DNA from 4 places in the Allobosea sp. MMO-172 genome. Region 1 is predicted to be linked to each of the others. Evidence: riboswitches for the same ligand, from Rfam matches in the RefSeq annotation. Region 1 holds a riboswitch; each other region holds the start of a gene.
The links. A riboswitch is a leader RNA that binds a small molecule or an ion and turns the genes downstream of it on or off. The one in region 1 is predicted to bind cobalamin.
Positions count from the first base shown of each region.

Region 1 (4,450 bases):
CCACGCTCGGCCCGGCGCAGGTCCATAGCCGCGACGGCAGCGCCACCAGCCTGAGCCTGCCGGCGAGCCTCTCGATCACCGGGTGATGCAGAACCTCATGGGCGAGCGAGGGCGGGCCATCCGGCGTATCGTTGAGGACGAGTACCTCGGCGCCCGAGAGCGCGACCGTCTCCAGCGGAATCTGCCCGTAGCTGTCGATACCGAGCTCGGCCGCGATGTTGACCAGACCGGCCCGGGTCAGGATTTCGTCGACGAGCGAGCCGCGGCCGACCGTGAAGCCGTTCGGCCGCAGCACGATGGCGCGCAGCGGTCGCGCCGGGCTGCGCGCGGCCAGCGCATCCAGGCGGGCATCGATGCCGGCGACCAGAGCCTCGCCGCGCGCCGGCTCGCCGAGCAATGCCGCCATCTCGCGGATCTGGGCGCGCATCTCGGCGAGATTGCGCGGCACGCCGAACTCGCGCGGCGTGACCCCGACGCGCTTGAGCAGCCCGACCGTCGCGCGCGTCGTGTAGGCCCCGGCGATGACGAGATCGGGCTTCAGGGCGAGCACCTGCTCGACGAGCCCGTGATTGGCCGGAACCCGCCGTGCCGTTTCCGCCATGTTGGCGTTGCGCGGGTCCTGCGAGAGCCACGTGACGGAGGCAATCCGCCCGGCATCGGCAAGGCGCAGCACCAGCTCGTCGGTGCACATGTTGAGCGAGACGATGCGCTCCGGCGGCGCGCCCGCCGCCGGAGCAGCCGCGAGTATGGAACTCGCGACCACCAGCGCCGCGCCAAGGGCGCGGTCAGTTCGACGCTTCCGTCTCATCCGCCGAACGCAACCCTGACGCCGCCATAGGCGCCGAAACCGGGTACGAGGAAGCCGACAGGGTTCTCCCAGCGCTTGTCGAACAGATTGTCGACGCGCCCGAAGACCGTGACCTTGTCGGTCGCCTTGTACTCGGCGGCGAGGTTGACCAGCGTGGCGCCGCTCGCCTTCAGCCGCGGGGTCGAGAAGTCGCGGTTCCCGTCGACCCAGGGGCCGACATAGATCAGCGTCGCCGACAGGCTGAGCTTCTCCATCGGGGTCCAGGTGATGGTGCCGCTCGCCTTGTGGCGGGGCCGGCGCAGCAGCTCCTGCCGGCCGATCTCGTCCTTGGCGAGGGTGAAGGTGTAGTCGCCCCGGACGCGCAGCTGCGGCGAGATTTCGAGCGCGGCGAAGGCCTCGACGCCCTTCGTCTCGGCCTTGCCGATGTTGGCGTAGGAGTTGCGGGCGGTGTTGGTGACGATCAGGTTCTCGATATCGTTCTGGAACCAGGTCGCCCCGAATTGCAGGCGCTTGTCGAAGAGCGGCTGCTCGAAGCCGATGTCCCAGCCGCGGCTTTCCTCGGGCTTCAGGTTCGGGTTGCCGAAGAAGTTGAAGCCCGGCCTGTAGTCGATGAAGAGCTCGCTCAGCGTCGGCGCCTTGAAGCCGGTGCCGTAGCTCGCCTTCAGCTTGGTCTCGGTCCCCGGGACGATATAAGCCGGGGCGACGCGGTAGGTGGTGTGGCCGCCATAGCTGTCGTCATGGTCGTGGCGGATATTGGCCGCGACGAAGAAGCGGTCGGCGATGTTGCCCTGGTATTCGAGATAGCCCGCCTTGTTGCCGTTGGAGGCGGTGAGGCTGGTCGACTCCAGCCGTTCGCGCTCATAGGACAGGCCGCCGATCAGCATATGTCCCTTGGCGATCTCGAAATCGCCGCGCCAGTCGACCTTGGTGCGCTCGCCGAGGTTCTCCGTCGGTCGCCCGAGGATGCCGAAGGCGTTCGGCGAGCGGTTCGAGCGGTCCTGGTTCGAATAGGAGACGCCGAAGCGGTTGACGAAGCGTCCGCCGAACGGATCCCAGACCACTTCGCCGCGGGTGAAGGCCTGAGCGTAGTTCGAAAGCGCCCGGTAGGGCGTCGGCTTGCTCGGGAAGCCGCTGTCATAGGCCGAGCGGAACTGCCCGTCCGTATAGCGGCCGGCCCAGTTGACGCTCAGCGTGTCGGTCAGCGCGAAGCCGAGGCGCCCGGAATAGGTGTAGGCGTCATAGGTGTTCGGCCTCACCTTCACGCCCGGCGGGATCAGCTGGGGCGGCACCGAATCCGTGGAATCGGAGCGGGTATGGGCGAGGTTGAAGGCGTAATTGAAGCGGTCGTCGCCGCCGCTGAAACCGGCCGCCTGGTTGAAGGTGCCGTGCGAGCCGGCCTCGACTCGCGCCGTGACCTTGGGCGGCCCGTCGCCGCGCTTGGTGGTGATCGAGATCACGCCGCCGAGCGCATTGGCGCCATAGAGGCCGCTCTGGGGCCCGCGCAGCACTTCGATGCGCTCGATATCGTCGGTCAGCATCGAGCCGAAGTCGAAGGCGCGGTTCGGCGTCGAGGGATCGTTGGCCTCGATGCCGTCGATCAGGACCTTGACGTGGTTCGAGTTGGTACCGCGCATGAAGACCGAAGTCAGGCCGCCTGGCCCGCCGATCTGGACGATGTTGAGGCCGGGGACTGTGGCAAGCGCCTGGGGCAGGGTGCGGCGCTGCTGCTGCTCGATCTCCCGCGCGGTGATGACGGTGACGGAGCTGGCGATCTCGCGTGCCGGCCGCGGCGTGCCGGTCGCGCTGACGACGATCTGGTCGAGCTCGACGGTGCTGCCGGGCGCCTGTGCATGGGCCGGCAAGCAGAGCAGCACGCCGGCGGCGGCCAGAGACAATGCGAAAACGGAAGATGAGCCGCGCTGTGCGGCTTTGCTGGGAACGAACACGATGAGACCTCGGGCGTTGACGTCTGTGGCACGTCACCGCGAACGCGATCTCCCGTTCGCCCCGATTCAGGGGGCAGACAGTCGAGCAGCGATCGAAACACCCCGTCCGAACGTGTTCGCGTGTGACCACGACTGACGGCAGGTCTCCTGGCTCGCGGGTCGTGGCCTCGTCGCCGCCTTCCCAGGGCCGAGGTCCCAGTGGCGTATGGCGATGAGGCTCGCCGCTTACAGTTGCGGGGGCAGCCGCAGCATAGAATGGCCAGGCCATCCGCACTGCGTTCCCTTTTGATCCCGTGAGGGAACCGTCGCAGCGAGCGTTAAGGCGAAAATGTGGCAGCGTCAAACGCCACGATGCCACCGGCGCCGGGCTATCAACGCGATAACATCGCCGCCCGATCGAGCGCGGTGGCGAAGCCCTGGAGCGAGATCGAGAACGGCGCCACGGCGCCGCTATCGGCCGTCGCCTTGATGTTCAGCGCCGTGCCCGTCCGCAGCGCCACGACGGTCGGCGCATCGAAGCTGACGGCGACGAGACAGCCGCTCGGCAGGCAGGTGCGGAAGCGCATGGGCTGCGCTGCCAGCTTTTCGTCGATCTGGAAGGCGATGCCGGATTCAAGCGACAATCCGAATGGCAGCACCAGCACCCCGGCGACGACATTGCCGGTCACCGGGTTCAGCTCGATGGCAAGGACGCGCTGGCCATTCGGCTGCGCCTGGGCCTGGCTGAGGACGCAGCGCTTGGCGCTGCCTTGCTGGGCGCAGGCCACGCGCCAGTCCTTGTAGGTCTCGTTCAGCGAGGAAGCACCGCCGGGCAATGTGGCCGCGGCCGCCTGCCCCAGTGCGGGGGCTTGTGCCGTTTCGATTCGCTGCGGCGCCGGCTCACCCTTACGGGGCGCGACCGAGGCGGCGTGGCTGGAGCCGGCGAGCGCCATGAGAACGACGGAACCGAGGATGTGGAGGCGGTGGCTGGTCATGCGACGGCCTTTCGGCCGGCCGCAGGCGCCGGCTCCGGATGCCCGTCGAGCGCGCGCTGCCAGGCACGCTCCGCCTCGATCGTAAAGCCGGGGCCGAGGCTGCGCCGGAGCGTCCAGATCAGTGTCTCGGCCAGCGCCTGATAGTGAGGCTCGATCAGGCGGCCGATCCTGTGAGAGCGGGCGAGTTCCTGCACGATCGGCAGGACTTCTCCGAAGTGCCGGGAGTTCCCGAACAGCAGTCGCAGCGTCAGGACGAGGCTTCGCTCCTGCGGTCCGAGCTCCAGGGCGAAGAGCCGGTAGACCTCGGGGTAGGTTTCGAGCAGCCGGTTGGCGAACATCGCATCCGCCTGCTCGGCGATCGGAAACAGCCCCACGATATTCGTCAGGATGAGGGAGCGGGAACGATGATCCATGGCGCCCTCAGAACCTGACATGGAGATTGGCCTTGGCGGAATGGTCGGCGAGACCGGAGCCGAACTGGCCGCCATAGCTGATGCCGAGCGAGGCGTTCGGCGAGATCGCATAGTCGAGCCCGGCCTCGATCACCGCCGCATTGCGGGCGATCGGCACGCCGCCGATGCCGAAGGGGCTGCCGCCGCCGGCGAAGCGCAGGGTCGCGAGCGGCGTCGCGTCGCCGAAGGCGTGGCGCCAGCCGAGCATGCCCTTCGCCGTCAGGGCCGCGCCGCCGAGCGTGAAGGTGGTCGAGGCGCGCAGGCCCAGCG
Region 1 is NZ_JBBCUM010000005.1:74,460-78,909, forward strand. It holds gene WFK61_RS09450 (ABC transporter substrate-binding protein) at 1-763, opposite strand, end outside; gene WFK61_RS09455 (TonB-dependent receptor plug domain-containing protein) at 805-2,754, opposite strand; cobalamin riboswitch at 2,875-3,075, opposite strand; gene WFK61_RS09460 (invasion associated locus B family protein) at 3,126-3,728, opposite strand; gene WFK61_RS09465 (globin family protein) at 3,725-4,141, opposite strand; gene WFK61_RS09470 (autotransporter domain-containing protein) at 4,149-4,450, opposite strand, start outside.

Region 2 (4,450 bases), on a different contig from region 1:
CTGCGGAGCGTTCATGATGTCATCCTTGCTGGCGCGCCGGCAAAGGCGGCACGCGCGCGACCACGCCCTTGCGGAAGGACTGCGGCCGCTCTTTCCAGGGAACGATGCCGTTGGCGCTGGCGGCATAGGCCTCCGCGGCGCCGACGATCTCGTCGAGATGGGTGTCGGTGTCGAGATCGCCGATCAGATAGGTCCATTTGCCATCGGCGCTGAGCGCGATGGTGCAGGGCCGCTTGCAGACGGCGAGGCATTCGACGGGCAGCACGGGGATCGTGCTGCCCTTGGCTGCAAGCTGCGCGGCGAGCCGCTCGGCCAGCGCCAGTCCGGGTTGGTCGTAACCCTCCGGGAGATCGGCGCGGGCACGGCGGCAGGCCGTGCAGACATGGATGGTGAGGTCGCCCTCGGACATTGGCTTGCCTTCAGGCTTCGGCGGCCCGGCGGCTCGCCCGGGGCCAGAGCACGCCGGCCATGAAGGCGGTCACGAGCCAGAGCGCGGCCTGGATGCCGAGCGAGAGCGACGCGAAATGCGCGGCGACCTCGGCCGGCACCTTGCTCTCCGGCGCGGCCGGATGCGGGGCGCCGACGACATGCGGCAGCAGGATCAGGACGACCGCCACGAGCTTGAGCCAGGGCTGCTCGAAGCGCAGGAACAGGAAGAGCCCGGCCGCGGTGGCGACGGCGGTCCACAGCCACCAGAGCTGGCGCTGCTCCAGTGCGGCGGAAGCCGCACCCGGCAGTTCCGGCGCGAGCCCCATGGCAGGCGCGAGCCCGAGCGCGAGAAAACCGCAGGCCCCCCAGACGAGGGCGCTGCGCTGGTCGATCGTATCGCCGGCTGCGATCATGCCCGCCAGCAGCAGCGCCGCGAAGCCGATCGCCGTCGCGATCGTCACCGCGCTGGTGAGGAGCGTGCGCTGGAGGCCGTCCTGGGGCTTCCACTCGGCATGGTCGTGGCCGGGTGCGTCGCCGGCAGGGCCATGCGCGAGGATGATTTTCGCCTCGCCGTCGAAGGCGGCGAGCGTCGGAGCCTGCAGGCGCAGCGCCGCCTCATAGGTCTCGGCCTTGAGGATGAGCGGGGTGGTGGTGACATGCTGCAGGGCGGCGACGATCAAGCCAGCCAGAAGCCCGGCCAGGATGCTGACCGTGAGAACACGCGTGACCATGGATGCTTTCCCTCAGTGGCAGGGAAAGGCGAGGCCGTGACGGGTGTCGTGCGCGGCGTTGTGGACATTGGTCGAGGCCGCGAAGCCGGTCGTGTAGATCAGCGCGACGCCGATCACGAGCGCGGCGGCGACCGCCTTGACGCGTTCCGAAACGCTGAGCGTGGGTGTGGAAACCGAAGCGGTGTTCATAGGCGTTCTCCGTGGCCGCCCCGCCGGCAGCCGGTTGGATCTCTGCGGGTCGACGGCAGGTCTCCTGGCTCGCGGATTTGGCGCCCTGTGCCGCCTTCCCGGAGCTTGCGCTCCAGTGGCCGATGGCGAAGGACATCCGCTTACAGTTGCGGGGGCAGCCGCGGTCTCGCACCGCGTTCCCTTTTCACCTCCTCGCGGAGGCACCGTCACGGATCATCATTAGCCATCGCCGTGTTGCTGTGCAATGCAATGCGCGATCTTCTTCTTCGTGAGCCCTCATCCTGAGGAGCCGCGTCAGCGGCGTCTCGAAGGATGCTCCAGTTCCCTCCAGAGCCTCCTGGATCATCCTTCGAGACGGCCCTTCGGGCCTCCTCAGGATGAGGGCTCAGGAAACACAGTGATGCGATGCCGAACGACATTTCCCATCTCACCCTCGTCCTCGGCGGCGCCCGCTCCGGCAAGAGCCGCCATGCCGAGGCGCTGATCGAGGCGCTGCCGGCACCCTGGGCCTATATCGCGACGGCGCAGGCCTATGACGACGAGATGCGGGAGCGCATCGCCGAGCACCGCGCCCGCCGGCCGGCCGGCTGGCAGACGGTCGATGCGCCGCTCGATCTGGCCGGCGCGATTGCCGCCCAGCCGGCGGGCCGGCCGATCCTGGTCGATTGCCTGACGCTCTGGCTCACCAATCTGATCCTGGCGGAACGCGATACCGCTGCCGCCCGCGAGGGCCTGATCGCCGCCTGCGAGCGTGTCTCCGCGCCGCTCGTGCTGGTCGGCAACGAGGTCGGCCTTGGCATCGTGCCGGAGAACGCGCTGGCCCGCCGCTTCCGCGACGAGGCCGGGCGATTGCATCAGGCGCTTGCGGCGCGTGCGGCCAGCGTGGTCTTCATGGTCGCCGGATTGCCGATGCGAGTGAAGTGATGATCGACACTGAAGATGCCGCCCGCCACAAGGCCAAGATGGAGAAGCGCAAGGCGGTGCAGGACGCCGAAGTCGCCTCCAAGACGCTCGAAAAGGGCCTGCTGATCGTCAATACCGGCCCCGGCAAGGGCAAGTCGACGGCGGCCTTCGGGCTGATCCTGCGCGCGCTCGGCCATGGCTGGCGCATCGGCGTGGTGCAGTTCATCAAGGGCGCCTGGTCGACCGGCGAGCGCAAGGCATTGGAGGCCTTCGGCGATCAGGTCTCGTGGCACAGCATGGGCGAAGGCTTCACCTGGGAGACGCAGGACAAGACCCGCGACATCGCCGCCGCCGGGCGCGCCTTCGCCAAGGCGCAGGAGTTGATGGCCGATCCGGAGATCAGCCTGCTGGTGCTGGACGAGCTCAACATCGCCCTGCGCTACGACTATCTGCCGCTCGCCGAGGTCGTCGCGACGCTGGTCGCCCGCCGGCCCGACCTGCACGTCGTCGTCACCGGCCGCAACGCCAAGCCGGAATTGATCGAAGCCGCCGATCTCGTCACCGAGATGACGCTGGTGAAGCACCATTTCACGGCAGGCGTGAAGGCGCAGCAGGGCATCGAGTTCTGAAAGCCCGCTCTGTGCCTCGGTGGCATTGGGTCATCCCGGACGCAGCGAAGCGGAGATCCGGGATCCATTCCGGAACCTGCACGAAAGGCGTTCCGGCATAGATGCCGGGTCAAGCCCGGGACGACCAAGTATGGGCCAGCACCCCTCCCGTTGCGATACGCCATCCTCGATGTGGAGCGATCACCTCGACCGACTCATCCACTTGACGATAATCGACCCGGTCTTCAAATTGAATCTGAATTCAAATTCAATTTGAGAGTGTCCATGACCGGTACGCAACCGAGACAACCCCGCAAGGCCGGCAAGCGCGAAGCGATCCTTGCCGCGGCGCGTGGCATCGTCGCGGAGGTCGGCTTCCACGAAACCTCGATCGCTACGGTCGCTGCCGCCAGCGGCGTCTCGACCGGCAGTGTCTATTCGTATTTCGCCTCGAAGGCCGAGTTGATGGCCGAGATCGCCGCGGCCGTGTCGTCGCGCGAGTTGGCCGTGCTGCGCGAGATCGCCGCGAGCGACGCGCCCGTCACTGAGCGTTTGACCGCTGCGGTCGAGGCTTTCGCTCGCCGTGCCTTCGCCAATCGCCGCCTCGCCTGGTCGATGATCGCGGAGCCCGCCGACCCGGCCGTCGACGCGACGCGGCTCGACTATCGTCGCGAGATCGCCGGCATTTTTCGCGCGCTGGTCGTCGAAGGTGAAGGGCAGGGCGCGTTCCGCGCGGTCGATCCCGATGCCGCCGCAGCGATGATCGTCGGCGGCTTCATGGAGGCGCTGATCGGCCCGCTCTCGCCGGACCGCCCGATCACACCCGAGCGTGGCCGCGAGATCGCGACGGCGCTGGCCGATCTCTCCCTTGCCGCGCTGATTTCCCGAGAAGGACAGGCCGCATGACCACGCTCGATGCCTACGGCTACGATACCCATGAAGTGCTGAACCAGGCGCCGGCACTGGCGGATTACGACGCCTTCGCCGCCGATCCGGCGCTCGGGTCGATCCTCGATGCTTTCGGTGCCGGCTGGTTCCGTGAGCAGGCGAGCGTGGTCGGCGGCCATGTCGGGTCGAAAGCGGTGCAGGACTTGGCCCGGCAGGCCAATCGCAGCCTGCCGGAACTGCGCACGCATGACCGCTGGGGCCGGCGCGTCGACCAGATCGAGTTCCATCCCGCCTGGCACGAGTTGATGGGGCTCGCCATGCGCGACGAGTTCCATTCGCTGTGCTGGACGAAACCGCGCCCCGGTGCGCAGGCGGCGCGCGCGGCGGTCTCCTATCTCTGGAACCAGGGCGAGAACGGCATCTGCTGCCCGCTCGGCATGACCTATTCGGCTATTCCCGTCCTGCAGCGCGACCCTGCGCGTTGGGCCGAGTTCGGCCGGCTGATCACCTCCAGCGACTATGACGGGCGCCCGCTGCCGGCGTCGCAGAAGCGCGGCGGCACGGTCGGTATGGCGATGACCGAGAAGCAGGGCGGCTCCGACCTGCGCCAGACCCAGACGGTGGCGACGCGCAATGCCGACGGCACCTATTCCCTCACCGGCCATAAATGGTTCTTCTCCGTCCCGCATTCCGACGTGTTCC
Region 2 is NZ_JBBCUM010000016.1:17,952-22,401, forward strand. It holds gene cobW (cobalamin biosynthesis protein CobW) at 1-15, opposite strand, end outside; gene WFK61_RS20900 (DUF1636 domain-containing protein) at 20-409, opposite strand; gene WFK61_RS20905 (CbtA family protein) at 420-1,160, opposite strand; gene WFK61_RS20910 (CbtB domain-containing protein) at 1,173-1,349, opposite strand; cobalamin riboswitch at 1,387-1,572, opposite strand; gene cobU (bifunctional adenosylcobinamide kinase/adenosylcobinamide-phosphate guanylyltransferase) at 1,755-2,273, shown strand; gene cobO (cob(I)yrinic acid a,c-diamide adenosyltransferase) at 2,273-2,881, shown strand; gene WFK61_RS20925 (TetR/AcrR family transcriptional regulator) at 3,146-3,766, shown strand; gene WFK61_RS20930 (acyl-CoA dehydrogenase family protein) at 3,763-4,450, shown strand, end outside.
Region 2: another riboswitch for cobalamin. It lies ahead of WFK61_RS20910 (CbtB domain-containing protein); the one in region 1 lies ahead of WFK61_RS09455 (TonB-dependent receptor plug domain-containing protein).

Region 3 (4,450 bases), on a different contig from region 1:
TAGCTCGGCTCGATCGACTGCGAGACACCGACGATGTTGGAGATCGTCGCGGTCGGCGCGATCGCCATCGTATTGGAGTTACGCATGCCGGTGGTCTTCACCCGTTCGCGCAGGCCCGCCCAGTCGAGCGTCGCGGAGCGGTCGAGTTCGACACCGCCCTCGCGGGCTTCCGAGAGGATATCGAGCGAGTCGATCGGCAGGATGCCCTTCGACCAGAGCGAGCCCTCGAAGCTCGGATAGCGACCGCGCTCGGCGGCGAGATCGACGGAAGCCGAGATCGCATGGAAGCTGATCGCCTCCATCGACGTATCGGCGAAGGCAACCGCCTCCTCAGACGCTGCGGCCAGGCGCAGGGTCTGGAGCGCATCCTGGAAACCCATCAGGCCCAAGCCCACCGGGCGATGGCGCATGTTCGAGCGGCGCGCTTCGGGGATCGTGTAGAAATTGATGTCGACGACGTTGTCGAGCATGCGCATCGCGGTCTTCACGGTGCGGGCGAGCCGAGCCTGATCGAGGCCCTCGGCGGTCACATGCGCCGCGAGGTTGACCGAGCCGAGATTGCAGACCGCGACCTCGTCGGCCGAGGTGTTGAGCGTGATCTCGGTGCAGAGATTGGACGAATGCACCACGCCGGCATGCTGCTGCGGCGAGCGCAGATTGCAGGCATCCTTGAAGGTGATCCAGGGATGGCCGGTCTCGAACAGCATGGTCAGCATGCGCCGCCAGAGATCGACCGCCTTGATCCGCTTGAAGACCTTGATGCCGCCGGACGCCGCCTTCGCCTCATAGGCCTCGTAGGCCATCTTGAACGGCTTGCCATAGAGGTCGTGCAGGTCGGGCACCTCGTCCGGCGAGAACAAGGTCCAGTCGCCGCCGGCCTCGACGCGCTGCATGAACAGGTCCGGAATCCAGTTCGCCGTATTCATGTCATGGGTGCGCCGGCGGTCGTCGCCGGTGTTCTTGCGAAGATCGAGGAATTCCTCGATGTCGACATGCCAGGTTTCGAGATAGGCGCAGACCGCGCCCTTGCGCTTGCCGCCCTGGTTGACGGCGATGGCGGTGTCGTTGGCGACCTTGAGGAAGGGCACCACGCCCTGGCTTTCGCCGTTCGTCCCCTTGATATGGGCGCCGAGACCGCGCACCGGCGTCCAGTCATTGCCCAGCCCGCCCGAGTACTTGGCGAGGAGCGCGTTGTCCTTCACCGCCTTGAAGATGCCGTCGAGATCGTCGGCGACCGTCGTCAGGAAGCAGGAGGAGAGCTGCGGACGCAGCGTGCCCGAATTGAACAGGGTCGGCGTCGAGGCCATGAAATCGAAGGACGAGAGCAGGTTATAGAATTCGATCGCCCTGCCCTCGCGGTCGATCTCGCGGATGGCGAGGCCCATGGCGACACGCATGAAGAAGGCCTGCGGCAGCTCGAAGCGATTGCCACGGACATGCAGGAAATAGCGGTCGTAGAGCGTCTGGAAGCCGAGATAATCGAACTGGAGGTCGCGCTCCGGCTTCAGCGCCGCCGCGATGCGGGCGATGTCGAAGCGCCCGAGTTCGGGATCGATCAGCTCGTTCTCGATGCCGGTCTTGAGATAGGCGGTGAAGTAGTCGCCGTAGCCGGCCGCCATCTCCTCCTGCGTCGCCTGCTCGGCATGGCCATGGACGAAACTCAGGGCCTCGCGGCGGAGCTTGTCGAGCAGGAGGCGGGCCGAGACCTTCGAATAGTTCGGCTCGCTCTCGATCAGCGTGCGCGCGGCCAGGATCGGTGCCAGTGCCAGTTCGTCGAGCGAAATGCCGTCATAGAGATTGCGGCGGGTTTCGGTCAGGATCGGCTCGGCCGCGACGCCGTCGAGCCCGGCACAGGCCTCGCGCACGACCTTGTCGAGGCGGGCGGCATCGAGCGGAACCAGCGTGCCATCGGTGAGCTTCATCTGAAGCGACGGCGCCGCAGCGGCAGCCGGCTTCGCCTCGGCTTGCGCCCTCGCTCGTTCCTGCGCGCGTTCGGCGCGATAGAGCACATAGGCGCGGGCGACCTTGTGATGCTCGCCGCGCATCAAAGCGAGCTCGACCCGATCCTGCACGTCTTCGATGTGGAAGGTGCGGCCGGTCGCGGCGCGGCGGGTCAGGCCGGACACGACCTGCTCGGTGAGGTCGGCAACGACATCGTGGATACGGCGGGACGCGGCGGCGCTGGCGCCCTCCACCGCGAGGAAGGCCTTGGTCAGCGCGACCGCGATCTTCGAGGGGGCGAAGGGCGTCACCGCGCCATTGCGGCGGATCAGCTGGTAGCCGGGCTCCGCCGCAGCAGCGCGCGGCGGAGAAACAGGTTCGGCACCCAGCGGCGCCGGCAAAGGCCGTTCGGCTTCGAGAGAAAGAGACATCGGCATCAACCCCAAGATGTTGGGGGCAAAGGCCAGAGCGGTTGCGTTGAAAAGGCGCACGGTGGCGGCCTGTCAGCGCACCACCGGGACACCCCGCCCGTGGACGAATACTAGGGTCGCGGCAGGTCTCCTGGCTCGCGGGTCATCGCCGTCGCCCCGTCTTCCCAGAGCCAATCGGCTCCAGTGACAACGTTGGGGCGGTGGCTCACCGCTTACAGTTGCGGGGGCAGCGTCGGCGTTACACCGACTTCCCTCTTAGCCTTCGACTCGATGAGCTGAAGGACCGTGACCACAACATCTTGTGTGAGCTGAGCAGCGAGAGTCAATAACTTGTCCACGATCGTCCACTCCGCTCTTCGGACCTGCTACTTGTCGGAGCCTGTGGTTGGCAGCGAGCGCGCAGCACCGATTGCTGGCGTTGGTACATGGCGCGGAACCGGGCATCGCCTGTGTCGTCACGTGATGGGGAAGCCACGACACCGCGGCATCACTTATTCTCCGCCATTTCGCGGAGGTGACCGACGAAGAGGGCCGACAGCGGGGACAAGGTTCGGCCGCCCTTCTTCACGAGACTGATCTGCCTCTCGAACCCTGCTGCCTCGATCATGCGCGACCGGATCATCGGATAGGCATCGATTTCCTTGGCCGATGAAGGCAGGATCGCGATGCCCAGGCCGGCCTGCACCATCCCTACGGCCGTCATCATATAGGTCACTTCGACCGCTGGGCGCGGGATCAGCCCCGCGGCATGAAAACCGGCCTCGACCACGGCGCGGACGCTGGTATCGGGATCCATCATGATCAGCGGGTATCGCATCAGCAGGTCAGGGGTGACGAGCTGCGCCTCAGCGAGGGCGTGAGCCTGCGGAAAGACGACATGCATGCGATCTTCGATCGTCAGCAGCACATCGACATCGATTGCATTCGTCGGCCCACCCGTGACCCCGATATCAACCTCTTCCGCTTCGACCAGGGTCAGGACGCGCCGGGCGATCACGTCGCGGATGCGGAAATTGGCGCCCGGGTGCGCGATACGGAACGAAGCGATGGCTTTCGGCAGCAGGGCGGCGGCGGCGGTGGGCAGCGCGGCGATCTTGATCAGGCCCTGATAGCCGGCTCCGTGGCTGCGAACCTCGGCAATGACACCATCCAGATCCTGGACGAGCCGGCCAAGGACCGGGAGAAGATCGCGCCCCATCTGCGTCAGCGCGACCGAGCGCGAGTTCCGGTCGAACAGCCTGACGCGAAGGGCCTCTTCGAGCTTCCTGATCTGCACGGTCAAGGTGGGTTGCGCCACATGCAGCAGCGCCGCGGCACGGGTGAAGCTACCCAACCGCGCGACGGCCACGAAAGCCCTGATCTGGCGGAGATTGAGATCCATAGTAAAATGCTATTGCAGAGATTGAACCATTTCAATTGATTGATGGTCGCGCTGGCTCCAGCCTTGCCGGATGCGAACCATCAGGATCGGTGCCGGGGCAGGTTTCGCGGGGGATCGGATTGAGCCCGCCGTCGAATTGGCCTGCCACGGGCATCTCGATTATCTCGTCTTCGAATGCCTGGCGGAGCGGACGATAGCGCTTGCCCAGCAGGCGCGTCTCGCGGATTCGGACAAGGGCTACGATGTCCTGCTTGAGCAGCGGATGTCTGCTGTTCTCCCTGCCTGCCGCAAGAACGGCACACGGATCATCACCAATATGGGCGCGGCCAACCCACTGGCGGCTGCGGAACGGGTTCGCGATGTCGCGCGCCGGCTAGGCCTCGCTGGCCTGAAGGTCGCGGCCGTGACCGGCGACGATGTACTCGCAGCCATAAGCGGCAGCGCGCTCTCGCTTCTGGAAGGCGGCACGCTGGCCGACCTGGACAATCGCATCGTCTCCGCCAATGCCTATATCGGTGCGGGTCCGATCGTCGAGGCGCTGGCGGCGGGTGCCGATGTCGTCGTCACCGGGCGTGCGGCCGATCCGGCGCTGTTCCTGGGACCGCTGATCCATTCCTTCGGCTGGGCTAAGGACGATTGGGAAAAGCTCGGCAAGGGCGTGCTGGCCGGGCATCTGCTCGAATGCGCCGGACAGATC
Region 3 is NZ_JBBCUM010000007.1:71,868-76,317, forward strand. It holds gene WFK61_RS12380 (ribonucleoside-diphosphate reductase subunit alpha) at 1-2,372, opposite strand, end outside; cobalamin riboswitch at 2,476-2,675, opposite strand; gene WFK61_RS12385 (LysR family transcriptional regulator) at 2,860-3,753, opposite strand; gene WFK61_RS12390 (acyclic terpene utilization AtuA family protein) at 3,824-4,450, shown strand, end outside.
Region 3: another riboswitch for cobalamin. It lies ahead of WFK61_RS12380 (ribonucleoside-diphosphate reductase subunit alpha); the one in region 1 lies ahead of WFK61_RS09455 (TonB-dependent receptor plug domain-containing protein).

Region 4 (4,450 bases), on a different contig from region 1:
CCGCCCGATGAAGCGCATCCTGATCGCCGACTGCAAGCAGGAGATCTCCTCCTTCAACCCGCTGCCATCGCATTACGAGAACTTCCTGATCCACCATGGCGACGGTCTCTACGTCCAGCGCGGCCAGAACCAGGAGCTGGGCGGCGCGCTCGCGGTCTTCGAGGCGAGGCCCGATATCGAGATCGTGCCGACGATCTGCGCACGCTCCGGCAGCGCCGGCCTGCTTTCGGCCAAAGGCTGGAAGAAGCTCTCGGAGGAAATCCTCGCCGCGATCTTCGCCAGGCTCGATCGCATCGACGGCATCTATGTCTCGCTGCATGGCGCGATGGGTGCCGATGGCGAGCTCGATCCCGAAGGTTACCTGCTGGAGAAGCTGCGCGAGCGCGTCGGCCCGGAGATGCCGATCGTCATCTCGCTCGACCTCCACGGCATCCTGACCGACCGGATGCTGCGCAATGTCGACGGTTTCGCGATCTACTGGACCTATCCCCATGTCGACTTCGCCGATACCGGCCGGCGCGCTGCCGAGCTGCTGTTGAAGCTGATGGCCGGCGGCATCAGGCCCGTCGCCGCCCGCGTCGTCATTCCCGCTCTGGTGCGCGGCGACGAGCTCATCACCAAGACCGGCTGCTATGGCGAGCTTCTGGCCGAATGCCGCCGGCTGGAGGAGGAGGGGCGGGCGCTCGCGGCCGGCATCATGATCGGCAATCCCTTCACCGATGTCCCCGAACTCTGCTCGCAGGTGCTGATCCTCACCGATGGCGACAACGCGACGGCCGAGCGCGAGGCGATCCGGCTCGCCGAGGAATTCTGGCCCTTGCGCTTCCGCATGCAGGGCAAGCTCGTGCCGCTGGATCGCGCCATCCCTCAGGCGCGCAGCATCGACGGCCCGGTGATCTTCACCGATGCCGCCGATGCGACCTCGTCCGGCGCCTCTGGAGACAGCAACCTGATCCTCGCCGCCTTGCGCGCGGCCGGCTACGGCAAGCGGGTCTTGGCCCAGATCGTCGACGCCCCGGCCGCCACCGCCGCGCATAAGGCCGGTGTCGGCGCGACGATCGAGGTCGCGCTCGGCGGCTCGATCGATCCGGCGCGCTTCCCGCCGATGCAGGTCAAGGCCAAGGTCAAATTGCTCTCGGACGGCGAGGCGGCGCTGGAGACGATGAAGGCGCCGCTCAGCGCGGGACCTACCGCCGTGCTGACCTGGGACAATGTCACAGTCGTCGTCATGAGCCGCTCGGTCAGCCTGTTCGACCGCGCGATGTACTACGCCAACGGCATCGACCCGACCGATTTCGACCTGATCGTGGTGAAGTCGCCCCACACCGAGTTCCACATGTTCGACCAGTGGTGCGCGCGGAACTTCAACATCGACGCGCCCGGCGCGACCTCCGCGAACCTGAAAAGCCTTGGCCACACCATCTGCGCCCGGCCGATCTATCCGCTCGACGAGGGCGTCACCTTCGCGCCCCGCGCCACGATCTACGAACTGTGAGGAGAAGACCTGTGCCCAGGATCGAGGCCGTCGATTTCTTCTATCTCGCCATGCCCGTCGTCACCGACGAGGCCGATGGCAGCCAGGATGCTTTGCTGGTCAGGGTCGCCGCCGGCGGCCATGTCGGCTGGGGCGAATGCGAGGCGGCGCCGCTGCCCTCCATCGCCGCCTTCATCTGCCCGATGTCGCATGGCGTCTGCCGGCCGGTCGCCGATTCAGTGCTCGGCCAGAATCTGGAAAGCGCGGAGGATATCGCCCGCATCGCCGCTGCGGTCGCCTATAACTCGATGGACCTGCTGCAGGCGCCGCATACCTTCTCCGGCGTCGAGATGGCGCTCTGGGACATCCTCGGCAAGATGCGCTCCGAGCCGGTCTGGCGCCTGCTCGGCTATGCAAAGAGCCATCCGAAGACACCCTATGCCTCGGTCCTGTTCGGCGACACGGCGCAGGAAACCCTCGAACGCGCCCGCGATGCCCGCAGCCGCAGCTTCCGCGCCGCCAAGTTCGGCTGGGGGCCGATCGGCCGGGGCAGTGTCGCGGCCGATGCCGAGCATTTCGTCGCCGCCCGCGAGGGGCTGGGGCAGGACGGCATCCTGCTGGTCGATACCGGCCAGATCTTCATCGAGGATGTCGAACGCGCCGCCGCCCGCCTGCCTGCGATGGAAAAGGCGAATGTGCTCTGGTTCGAGGAGCCGTTCCACGCCAGTGCGCTCGAAGCCTATGGCGCGCTCGCCAGGCGCAGCGGCAAGGTCCGGCTGGCTGGCGGGGAGGGCGCCCATAACGAGTCGATGGCGCGGCAGCTCATCGAGTATGGCGGTATCGGCTATGTCCAGATCGATTGCGGCCGCATCGGCGGCATCGGCCCGTCCAAGGCCGTGGCGGATTACGCGGTCGCCAAGGGCGTGACCTTCGTCAACCACACCTTCACCTCGCATCTGGCGCTCTCGGCCTCGCTCCAGCCCTATGCCGGCTTGGCCGGCCATGAGATCTGCGAATATCCGGCGATGCCGAAGCCGCTCGCGACGGCGATCTCCGCCAATCATCTGGAGCGCGACGCGAACGGGCAGGTCGCGGCGCCCGATGCGCCGGGCCTCGGCATCGCGGTCGCGACCACGGCGCTGCGTGGCTATCTGCAAGAGGTCGAGATTTCGGTCGGCGGCAAGCGGCTCTACAGCACGCCGAGCCTCTGACGCGATGTCCGCTTGACGGCGCGCCGCGCCCTTATAGGGTGTGCGCCGATCGAGGTTCTCCGGTTTGCTCCCGGAGCTAAGAGGGAATTCGGTGAGATGCGACCCGCATCAAAGCCGAGGCTGCCCCCGCAACTGTAAGCGGCGAGCTCTCCCCCCATCGTCCACTGGCGCCCGACGCGCCGGGAAGGCCGGGCGGAAGCGGCATTGACCCGCGAGCCAGGAGACCTGCCCCGGTCGTCGAAGACGTCTTTCGGACGGGGTGTTCCGGAGCTGTGTGTCGATGGCGGTCCGCGTGACCGGCCCTCCGTCTCACATGCCCAAGCTGCCCCGGCCGTCATCTCGGGGAGCGATGAAGTCCATGTTCACGAAGACCACCACACAGGCCGCTCAGGGCGGCTTGACGGCTGCCTGCCGCACACCCTATCAGAAATGCAACATTGTTGCATCTCGGATGATCTCGATGCCGGCTGCGCGCCCGTTCAATTCCTTGCTCCGTCTCTCGGCAGCCGCGTTTTTCGGCGTTCTGGCGGCTGGTGTGGCCACTGCGGCGCCCACGAAATATCCGCTGACCCTTGAGAATTGCCGCGAAACGATCACCTTCAACGCCGCGCCCAAGCGCGTCGTCGCGATCGGCCAGACCCAGACGGAAATCCTCTACGCGCTCGGCCTCGGCGACCGCGTCGTCGGCACGGCGGTCTGGTTCTCGCCGGTGGCCAGGCCCTATGAGGCCGTCAATGCCAAGGTGAAGCGCCTTGCCGACAACGACCCGAGCTTCGAGGCCGTGCTGGCGCAGGAGCCCGATCTCGTCACCGCGATGTTCGAATGGCATGTCGGGCCCAACGGCATCGTCGGCAAGCGCGACCAGTTCGCCAAGGTCAAGGTGCCGGCCTACGTCTCCCCGACCGATTGCGTCGGCAAGGACAATTCCGGCGCCGGCGACGGCGTGCGCACCCAGATGTTCACGATGGATCTGGTCTATCGCAACATCCGCGAGTTCGGCGAAATCTTCGACGTCGCCGACCGGGCCGAGAAGCTCGTCGCCGAGCTCAAGGCGCGCGAGGACAAGGCCGTCGAGCAGGTCGCGAAGCTCAAGGCGCAGGACGTGCCGGTCGTCGTCTGGTTCTCCAGCAAGGACATCAAGGGCGACGGTTTCATGGCCGGCAAGAACGGCGTGCCTGCCTATATCCTGTCCAAGCTCGGCGCCCGCAACATCATCGCGACCAATGAGGAATGGCCGCTGGTCGGCTGGGAGAGTATCGCCGCCGCCAACCCGGCCGTGATCGTCACCGTGAAGATGGATCGGCGCCGCTTCCCGGCCGACGATATCGAGAAGAAGCTGGAGTTCTTGAAGACCGACCCGGTCGCCAGCAAGCTCGATGCGGTCAGGAACAACCGCGTCGTCATCATGGATGTCGGCGCGACCCGCGCCGGGCTCGACACGGTCGACGGCATCGAGACCCTCGCCAAGGCGATCGCCGGTTTCGGTATCTCGCGTTGAGCCACGCCGCCCACGGGCCGAACTGGCCGGCGCGGATCGCGATCGCGCTGGCCTCGCTGCTGGCGCTGATCCTTTCGGTCGCGCTGGCAGTGACGATCGGCGAGATGCGCATTCCGCTGGACACGGCGCTGAAGGCGCTCGGCAATGGGTTGTTCGATCTCGACTTTCCCGTCAGCGCGATCCAGCAGGGCGTGATCTTCGATTATCGCCTGAGCCGCGCGCTGATGGCTGGGTTATGCGGCGGCGCGCTCGCCCTGTCGGGCGCGA
Region 4 is NZ_JBBCUM010000013.1:62,280-66,729, reverse strand. It holds gene WFK61_RS18770 (M81 family metallopeptidase) at 8-1,495, shown strand; gene WFK61_RS18765 (mandelate racemase/muconate lactonizing enzyme family protein) at 1,507-2,685, shown strand; cobalamin riboswitch at 2,721-2,932, shown strand; gene WFK61_RS18760 (ABC transporter substrate-binding protein) at 3,146-4,183, shown strand; gene WFK61_RS18755 (FecCD family ABC transporter permease) at 4,180-4,450, shown strand, end outside.
Region 4: another riboswitch for cobalamin. It lies ahead of WFK61_RS18760 (ABC transporter substrate-binding protein); the one in region 1 lies ahead of WFK61_RS09455 (TonB-dependent receptor plug domain-containing protein).